Arthrobacter crystallopoietes: one gene and its partner. The protein of the gene in region 2 binds, or shares a complex with, the protein of the main gene of each other region. Links are inferred from orthologs where the notes say so. Each region holds a gene or a part of one and is shown on either strand. Other genes may lie near its edges.

The links. Proteins that work in one complex are often made in the same cells at the same time.
Region 1: sucB (region 2) and AC20117_RS21785 share a complex: the UniProt entries of both Bacillus subtilis proteins name them as parts of the 2-oxoglutarate dehydrogenase (OGDH) complex. The link is inferred for Arthrobacter crystallopoietes from one-to-one orthologs.

Annotation. Positions count from the first base shown.
Region 1 is NZ_CP018863.1:4,735,140-4,740,071, forward strand. Bases 1-4,332 are described here. They hold AC20117_RS21785 (multifunctional oxoglutarate decarboxylase/oxoglutarate dehydrogenase thiamine pyrophosphate-binding subunit/dihydrolipoyllysine-residue succinyltransferase subunit), read left to right. Parts: upstream 1-313; coding sequence 314-4,132; downstream 4,133-4,332. Other genes in these bases: guaB1 (GMP reductase), read right to left, coding at 1-18; AC20117_RS21790 (GDSL-type esterase/lipase family protein), read left to right, coding at 4,216-4,332. In the rest of the region: more of AC20117_RS21790, read left to right, coding at 4,333-4,815; AC20117_RS24395 (50S ribosomal protein bL37), read left to right, coding at 4,931-4,932. UniProt on the Bacillus subtilis protein: E1 component of the 2-oxoglutarate dehydrogenase (OGDH) complex which catalyzes the decarboxylation of 2-oxoglutarate, the first step in the conversion of 2-oxoglutarate to succinyl-CoA and CO(2).
Region 2 is NZ_CP018863.1:3,774,541-3,778,727, reverse strand. Bases 681-3,665 are described here. They hold sucB (2-oxoglutarate dehydrogenase, E2 component, dihydrolipoamide succinyltransferase), read left to right. Parts: upstream 681-1,288; coding sequence 1,289-3,043; downstream 3,044-3,665. Other genes in these bases: AC20117_RS17405 (hypothetical protein), read left to right, coding at 3,216-3,575; lpdA (dihydrolipoyl dehydrogenase), read left to right, coding at 681-1,169. In the rest of the region: more of lpdA, read left to right, coding at 1-680; AC20117_RS17400 (OsmC family peroxiredoxin), read left to right, coding at 3,752-4,183. UniProt on the Bacillus subtilis protein: E2 component of the 2-oxoglutarate dehydrogenase (OGDH) complex which catalyzes the second step in the conversion of 2-oxoglutarate to succinyl-CoA and CO(2).

The DNA of each region.
Region 1 (4,932 bases), 960 kb from region 2 along the record:
CTGATTGATGAACTGCATGTTCTGCTCCTGAAAATCGACGTGCAGGCAACGACAGCACGAGTCTACGACGCCGAGCCAAATCACCGGTGCACCGCTTCTGACGGGGTCTGTTGGCGCTTCGTCACATTGGTTTCAAAACAATCGTATGAGATTGGCCTGCACAGCGGATGTGTCATTAGACTGGCTAGAGGTCCAGACCCGGTGCGTCCAAACGCACCTCACGCGCCCGTGACGACTGCAGCAGATTGTTGCCATGGGCCGCAGCGTGTGGTCTGTAGGGCAAGCGGCAACACATGGAAGAGGCGTATAACAAGTGCCAGAGCATCCCAATCTTCGTCTACCCGAGGAATTCGGCGGTAACGAGTGGCTCGTCGACGAAATTTACGAGCAGTACCTCCAGGACAAGAACTCGGTGGACAAGAAATGGTGGAGCATTTTCGAATCGGCCGGCGCCGGCTCAACCCAAACCGCTAATGGCAACGCGCCGCGCGCTGCAAGGGAGGAAACCGACCCCCAGACGCGCCAACTGCCGGTAGTCAAGGAGCCCAAGGGCACCCCGGCAGCTTCCGCCGAAACCACCGCGAACAACCGCAGTGCGGAAAAGCGGATCCCTGCGGATGCCGAGCCTGCCCCCAATACTTCCAAGGACAAGGCCGTGCCCGCCGCCGCCGAAACGGCCGCCAAGTCCGAGCCGAAAACGGCTCCCATCCCGGCGCAGCTGCCGAAGTCTTCGCCCAACTCCCAGACCGAGGAAGACAAGATCTCGGTCCTGCGCGGCCCGGCCAAGGCCATCGCCACCAACATGGACCAGAGCCTGAGCGTTCCGACGGCTACGACGGTACGCGCTGTGCCGGCGAAACTGCTGATCGACAACCGCGTGGTCATCAATTCGAATCTGGCCCGCGCCCGCGGCGGCAAGGTCTCCTTCACCCACCTCATCGGCTACGCGGTCATCAAGGCACTTGGCCAGTTCCCCAGCCAGAACGTGCATTACGACGAGGTCGACGGGAAGCCCGTTGCGGTCCAGCCGGCCCACGTCAACTTCGGCATCGCGATCGACATGCCCAAGCCCGACGGCACCCGCCTGCTTGTTGTTCCGAACATCAAGAAGGCCGAAACCATGAACTTCGCGGAGTTCTGGCATAACTACGAGGACCTCATCAAGCGCGCCCGCGCCGGTAAGCTGACCGCTGACGATTACGCTGGCACCACGTCCTCGCTGACCAACCCGGGCGGCATCGGTACCGTCCACTCCGTCCCCCGGCTGTCCAAGGGCCAGGCGACCATCGTCGGCGTCGGTGCCCTCGAATACCCCGCCGAATTCCGCGGGGCAAGCGAGAAGACCATCGCCGCGCAGGGCGTTGGCAAGATCATCACGCTGACCTCCACGTATGACCACCGCGTCATCCAGGGCGCCGGCTCAGGCGAATTCCTACGCCTCGTAGAGTCGCTGCTGCTCGGCGAGCAGGACTTCTACGACGAGATCTTCGAGGCTTTGCGAATTCCGTACGAGCCGGTTCGCTGGCGTCCGGACAACCAGGTTGACGTAGAACTGCAGGTCAACAAGATTGCCCGCATCCAGCAGCTCATTCACGCTTACCGGGTCCGCGGACACCTCATGGCGGACACAAACCCGCTGGAGTACGTCCAGCGCAAGCACCCTGACCTGGACATCCTCACTTACGGCCTGACCATGTGGGATCTGGACCGCGAGTGGGTCACAGGCGGCTTCGGCGGCAAGTCCCGGTTGAAGCTGCGCGACATCCTCGGTGTGCTCCGCGATGCCTACTGCCGCACCACCGGCATCGAGTACATGCACATCCAGGATCCTGAAGAACGTAAATGGTTCCAGGACGAACTGGAGCGCCCGTACGCGAAGCCCAGCCGCGAAGAGCAGCTGCGCGTCCTGGGCAAGCTCAATGCCGCCGAGGCGTTCGAAACGTTCCTGCAGACCAAGTTCGTGGGCCAGAAGCGCTTTTCGCTGGAAGGCGGCGAATCCCTGATTCCGCTGCTGGACGCAGTGATCTCGGATGCCGCCGACGACGGCCTGGACGAAGTGGCCATCGGCATGGCCCACCGCGGCCGGTTGAACGTGCTGACCAACATTGCCGGCAAGACCTATGCCCAGGTGTTCCGCGAGTTCGAGGGGACGCAGGATCCACGCAGCGTTCAGGGCTCGGGCGACGTGAAGTACCACCTCGGCACCGAGGGCACCTTCACCTCGGACAACGGCAATGAGACCAAGGTCTACCTCGCGGCCAACCCCTCCCACTTGGAAGCCGTTGATCCGGTCGTCGAAGGCATCGTGCGTGCCAAGCAGGACCGTCTCGACCAGGGCGACGGTGCGTTCGGCGTGCTCCCCATCATCATCCACGGCGATGCGGCATTCGCGGGCCAGGGCGTGGTTGCGGAGACACTCAACCTGTCCCAGCTCCGCGGCTACCGCACCGGCGGTACAGTGCATGTCATCGTCAATAACCAGGTCGGCTTCACCACCTCGCCGCACGCATCGCGCTCCTCGGTGTACTCCACCGACGTAGCCAAGATGATCCAGGCGCCGGTCTTCCACGTCAACGGGGATGATCCCGAAGCCGTTGTCCGGGTGGCGCAGCTTGCGTACGACTACCGCCAGCGTTTCCACAAGGATGTTGTCATCGACATGGTCTGCTACCGCCGGCGCGGGCACAACGAGGGCGACGATCCCTCGATGACCCAGCCGATGATGTACAACCTGATCGAAGCCAAGCGCTCCACCCGCAAGCTGTACACCGAAGCCCTCGTCGGCCGCGGCGACATCACGCAGGACGAGGCCGACCAGGCGCTGCGCGACTATCAGGAACGTCTGGAACGGGTCTTCGCCGAAACGCATGCCGCCCAGACCTCGCCGATTCCGGTTGTCACCAAGGACGCGGCCGCCGTCTCGGACATCGAACGCCCGCTGTCACAGCAGGCCGAAGACGAGGTCCGCGTACCGACCAGCACCGCTGTCAGCACCGAGGTGCTCGCCCAAATCGGCAAGGCGCACGTCAGCATTCCCGAAGGCTTCACGGTGCACCCCAAGCTCAAGGCGCTCCTGGAGAAGCGCGAACAGATGTCGCGTGAAGGCGGCATCGACTGGGGCTTCGGCGAAATTGCCGCCTTCGGCAGCCTGCTGATGGAAGGTGTTCCGGTCCGTTTGGCTGGCCAGGACTCGCGCCGCGGTACGTTCGTCCAGCGCCATGCCGTCTTCCATGACCGGTCATCCGGCAAGGAATGGGCACCGCTGACGCAGCTGTCCGAAGACCAGGCGAAGTTCTGGATCTACGACTCGCTGCTCTCCGAATATGCGGCCATGGGCTTTGAATACGGTTACTCGGTTGAGCGGCCGGATGCGCTGGTCATCTGGGAAGCGCAGTTCGGCGACTTCGTCAACGGCGCACAGACGGTAATCGATGAATTCATCTCCTCGGCCGAGCAGAAATGGGGACAGCGTTCCTCGCTGGTCCTCATGCTGCCGCACGGCTATGAGGGCCAGGGACCGGACCACTCGTCCGCTCGCATCGAACGATTCCTGCAGATGTGCGCCGAAGACAACATGATCGTGGCCAATCCGACCACCCCGGCGTCGCACTTCCATCTGCTGCGCCGCCAGGCCTACAGCCGTCCGCGGAAGCCGCTGATCATCTTCACACCCAAGCAGCTGCTGCGCCTGAAGGCTGCCGCCGCCAATGTCGAGGACTTCACGGAGGGCCGCTTCCAGCCGGTCATCCCGGAGGTCCAGGAACTGAACGCAGGGGAAGTCGACCGGGTGGTCCTGGTATCGGGCCGCCTGTACTACGACCTGCTGGCTGCCCGCCAGAAGAACGGCGACACCAAGACTGCTCTGGTCCGGGTCGAGCAGCTATACCCGCTGCCGGCCCAGGAAATCGAGGCCGAACTGGCCAAGTATCCGAACGCCGAGGTGGTCTGGGCCCAGGACGAGCCCGCCAACCAGGGGCCGTGGCCGGTTATTGGAATGATGCTCCCGCAGAGGGTGGACACGAGCCTTCGTCTGGTTTCGCGCCCCGCGTCCGCCGCTACCTCAACAGGTTCCGCCAAGCGGCACGCTGTCGAGCAGGATGTCCTCGTGAAAAAGGTGTTTGAGCGCAAGTAAGTAAGATGATGGGTGGGGTGCACAGACACCCCACCCACTTCTTTTTAACCAGAGGCCTGCCCTAACCAACCAGAAAGCATCTTGTGGAGCAACGCAAAATCAGGATCGCCGCTGTCGGCGACGAACTCCTTGCCGGTACCGGTGATCAGCGCGCCCTCGGTTGGCTCGGACGGACTCTGGCCCGTACCAATCCCGCGCCGGCCAGCCTCGAATCGTTCACTCTGGCGTCGCCAAACGAGGGCACGGAGGAACTTGCCGGACGCTGGCTGCAGGAGGCAGGACGCCGGTTTGATGACGGTTATGAAAACCGGCTCGTTATCGGACTGTCCGACCGCGACCTGGATCTGGAGCTGACGACGGCCCGGAGCCGGCTGAACCTGGCCAACATTCTTGATGGTGCGGCTCAGTTAAGCGTCAAAGCCTTCGTCGTCGGTCCGCCGCCCGGCCTCGATGCCGAGCGCAACCAACGCCTTGCCGAGCTGTCGGCCGCATTCGGTGATGTCACCACCCGCCGCAAACATGTCTACGTTGATACCTTCACTCCCCTGCTCAATCACGAACAGTGGCGCACGGATCTTGCCGCTAACGGCGGCGCTCCCGGACAGGCCGGCTACGGTTTGATCGCCTGGCTGGTCCTCCACCGCGGCTGGTACAGCTGGCTGGAACTGCCCGAGCCCGCTTGACTCCACCCCCAGTCCGCCGGCCAACCCGCTTCAGTCGCCGTCACCGGTTAGGCGTGCATGGACGGATGTGGGAGACTGGTACGCAGTTCTTTTTCATCCAGGTAAGGAGGCAGCTAT
Region 2 (4,187 bases):
CCAAGTACGGCGTGAACGTGACCCTGGATTCGATCGACATGAACGCTGTAAAGGCCTACAAGGACGGCATCGTCGCCGGCAAGTTCAAGGGTCTGAGCGGACTGATCAAGATGAAGGGCATCACCGTCATCGAGGGTGAGGGCAAGCTCACCGGTAAAGACACCGTCGAGGTCAACGGCACCACCTACACGGGCAAGAACATCATTCTGGCCACCGGCTCCTACTCGAAGACCCTGCCCGGCCTGGAAATCGGCGGCAAGGTCATCACTTCGGACGAAGCGCTGGAAATGACGGAGCTGCCGAAGAAGGCAGTCATCCTCGGCGGCGGCGTCATCGGCGTCGAGTTCGCATCCGTCTGGAAGTCGTTCGGTGTGGACGTCACCATCGTCGAAGGCCTGCCCTCCCTGGTTCCGAACGAGGACCCCTCGATCATTAAGGTCCTGGAGCGCTCCTTCAAGAAGCGCGGCATCAAGTCCAACACCGGCGTCTTCTTCGAAAAGGTAGAACAGAACGACGACGGCGTTGTCGTCACCCTCGCCGACGGCAAGACTTTCGATGGCGACCTGCTGCTCGTGGCGGTTGGCCGCGGTGCCAGCACCTCGGGCCTGGGCTTCGAGGAAACCGGCCTGACCGTGGACCGCGGATTCGTCATCACCGATGAGCGCTGCCACACCGGCGTGGGCAACATCTACGCCGTCGGCGACATCGTTCCCGGCGTCCAGCTGGCCCACCGCGGGTTCCAGCAGGGCATCTTCGTGGCAGAGGAAATCGCCGGCAACAACCCGGCGATCGTTGAAGACATCAACATCCCGAAGGTGACCTTCTGCGAGCCCGAGATCGCCTCCGTCGGGCTCAACCAGCCGCAGGCTGAAGAGAAGTTCGGCAAGGAGAACGTCGAAACCGCCGAATACAACCTGGCCGGCAACGGCAAGAGCTCCATCCTCGGCACCAGCGGCATCATCAAGATGGTCCGCCAGAAGGATGGCCCCATCGTCGGCATGCACATGATCGGCGGCCGCATCGGCGAGCAGATCGGTGAAGCGCAGCTGATCGTGAGCTGGGAAGCCTACCCCGAGGACGTCGCTGCCCTGATCCACGCACACCCGACCCAGAACGAGGCCCTCGGCGAGGCCGCCATGGCCCTCGCCGGCCGGCCGCTTCACGGTTAGCCAGACCCCCTGCTTAGTGCACTCCGTCCTGAGGCGGGGTGCACTAAGCTCAAAACAAGATTCCCCAGCCCGACCAGAGCTGGACCGGAGAAAACAGATTTAAGGAGAACGGGGACGAAATGTCTGAAACCGTGAACTTGCCCGCCCTCGGTGAGAGTGTCACCGAAGGTACCGTTACCCGCTGGCTGAAGCAGGTCGGTGACCGGGTAGAAGTAGACGAGCCCCTGCTCGAAGTTTCCACCGACAAGGTCGATACAGAGATCCCGTCCCCGGTTGCGGGTGTTATCGAGGAAATCCTCGTCGCCGAAGACGAAACTGCCGACGTCGGCGCCGCACTGGTCCGCATCGGCGACGGTTCAGGTTCCGGCGATGCTGCCCCGGCCGAGGCCGCTCCGGCACAGGAGGCCCCGGCTCAGGAGGCACCCGCACAGGAAGCTCCCGCCGAAGAGGCTCCGAAGCAGGAGGCTCCGGCCGCCGAATCCGGCGCCAAGGGCACATCCGGCTCGGGCGAGGGCACCGAAGTTACGCTCCCTGCGCTGGGTGAAAGCGTCACTGAAGGCACCGTCACCCGTTGGCTGAAGCAGGTCGGCGAAGAGGTAGCCGTCGACGAGCCGCTGCTTGAGGTTTCCACGGATAAAGTCGATACCGAAATTCCCTCCCCCGTAGCGGGTACGCTGCAGGAAATCCGGGTGAACGAGGACGAGACCGCCGAGGTCGGCTCCGTCCTCGCCGTCATCGGCTCCGGCGCAGGCGCCCCCGCCCAGGCGGCTCCGGCAGAGGCAGAGCCCGTTGCCGCCGCACCTGCGCAGCAGCGCGAGGAACCGGTCGAACAGCCTGCCCCGGCCAAGGAAGAAGCTCCCACCAAGCAGGCAGCGCCCCCCGCTCCTGAGAAGGCACCGGCAGCCCCGGCCCAGGCCGAGACTGCAGAAGGTGCCGGCACTTCGGACGCCGGCTACGTGACTCCGCTGGTGCGCAAGCTGGCCAACCAGCACAGCATCGATCTGTCCTCCGTGCAGGGCACCGGTGTCGGCGGACGTATCCGCAAGCAGGACGTGCTCTCCGCTGCCGAGGCAGCCAAGGCTCCTGCTGCCCCGGCCGCTCCGTCGGCAGGCAAGGCCGCGGCGTCCGCTCCGGCGGCAGCCGGTGCCGGCAAGCGCGGCACGGTGGAGAAGGCCCCGCGCATCCGCCAGGTCATTGCCCGCCGCATGCGCGAGTCGCTGGATGTGTCCACGCAGCTCACGCAGGTCCACGAAGTGGACATGACCAAGGTTGCCAAGCTTCGCGCCAAGGCCAAGAACTCGTTCCAGGAGCAGAACGGCGCCAAGCTGACCTTCCTGCCGTTCATCGCCAAGGCGGTTGCGGAAGCGCTCAAGCAGCACCCCAAGCTGAACGCTTCCTACGATGAAGAGAAGCAGGAAATCACCTACCACAACGCCGAGCACCTGGCGATTGCGGTGGACACCGACAAGGGTCTGCTCGTCCCGGTCATCAGCGACGCCGGAAACCTGAACCTGGCCGGCCTTGCCGGCAAGATCGCCGATGTTGCGGACCGCACGCGGACCAACAAGATCGGCCCGGACGAGCTGTCCGGCGGTACGTTCAGCATCACCAACATCGGCAGCGTGGGTGCCCTGTTCGACACCCCGATCATCAACCAGCCGCAGGTAGGTATCCTCGGCACCGGTGCGATCGTCAAGCGCCCGGTTGTGGTCTCCGATGCGAACGGTGACGACTCGATCGCCATCCGCTCCATGATGTACCTGTCGCTGACCTACGACCACCGCCTGGTCGACGGCGCCGATGCAGGACGCTTCCTGCAGACGCTGCGCACCCGTCTGGAAGAGGGCGCGTTCGAGGCTGACCTGGGTCTCTAGCAAGGTCCGGACAACGACGGCGGCGGGTGGCGTTCCAGCGAACGTCACCCGCCGCCGTCGTCGGCTTAACGGCACAGTTCCGGCGGGTTCCTACTACAGTTCGTAGAAAAGTTGTCTCCTGAGGCTCCGTGGCGCGGCGTATTCCCTGCTCAGAGCCGATAAGCTAAGTGCCATGGAGATCCTTTACAGCATTTTTGTCTTTCTGCACGTCGTAGGTGCGGCCATGATCGTGGGCATCTGGATCGGCAACATGAAGAAGCCGACCGTCCACCCGCGCCAGTTCGACGGCGCCATGCTCCAATTGATCACCGGCGTCATCATGATGGGGCTCATCCCGGCCATGCCCGATGACTTCACCGACCCGAACTACATTAAGCTTGGCATCAAGCTCGTCATCGCCCTGGTTGTCGGTGTGCTGGCCTTCATCGGCCGCCGCAAGTACAAGGCCAACGAACCCATCTCCACCGGCCTGGCGCATGCCGTGGGTGGTTTGGCCCTGCTCAACATCGCCCTCGCAACCCTCTGGAACTGATCCGCGGAGTTTATCCGACGGCCGGCATCCCTCCGGGGTGCCGGCCGTTTGCATACCGGACGCAACGTGGTGGCAAACGATTCTGCCGCACCCTAGGATGAAGACGAAGGCACCGGCCAGTGGCCGCTGCCCGCACAGTAGGATCATCCGAATCAGTTCCGACCCAAGGAGTGCACATGGCTACAACCCGCTCGGCCCACACCGTATGGAAGGGCGACCTTTTCACCGGATCCGGCCAGACTTCCCTGGACACTTCCGGCCTCGGCACCTACGACGTGACGTGGGACGCCCGCGCGGAAAAGGCGGAAGGCAAGACCAGCCCGGAGGAACTGCTGGCCGCTGCCCACGCCACCTGCTACTCGATGCAGTTCAGCAACATGCTCAAGGAAAACGGGACCACCGCCGAGAGCATCAAGACGTCGGCCGCCGTTGACTTCGTTCCGGGCACCGGGATCACCGAGATCCGCCTGACCGTGGATGCAACCGTCCCGGGCATCAGCAACGAGGACTTCCAGCGCCTGGCCACCGGCGCCAAGGACACCTGCCCCGTATCGGGTGCACTGGCTTCGGTTCCCAGCATCACCGTCGAAGCAACGTTGGCCAGCTAGCCGG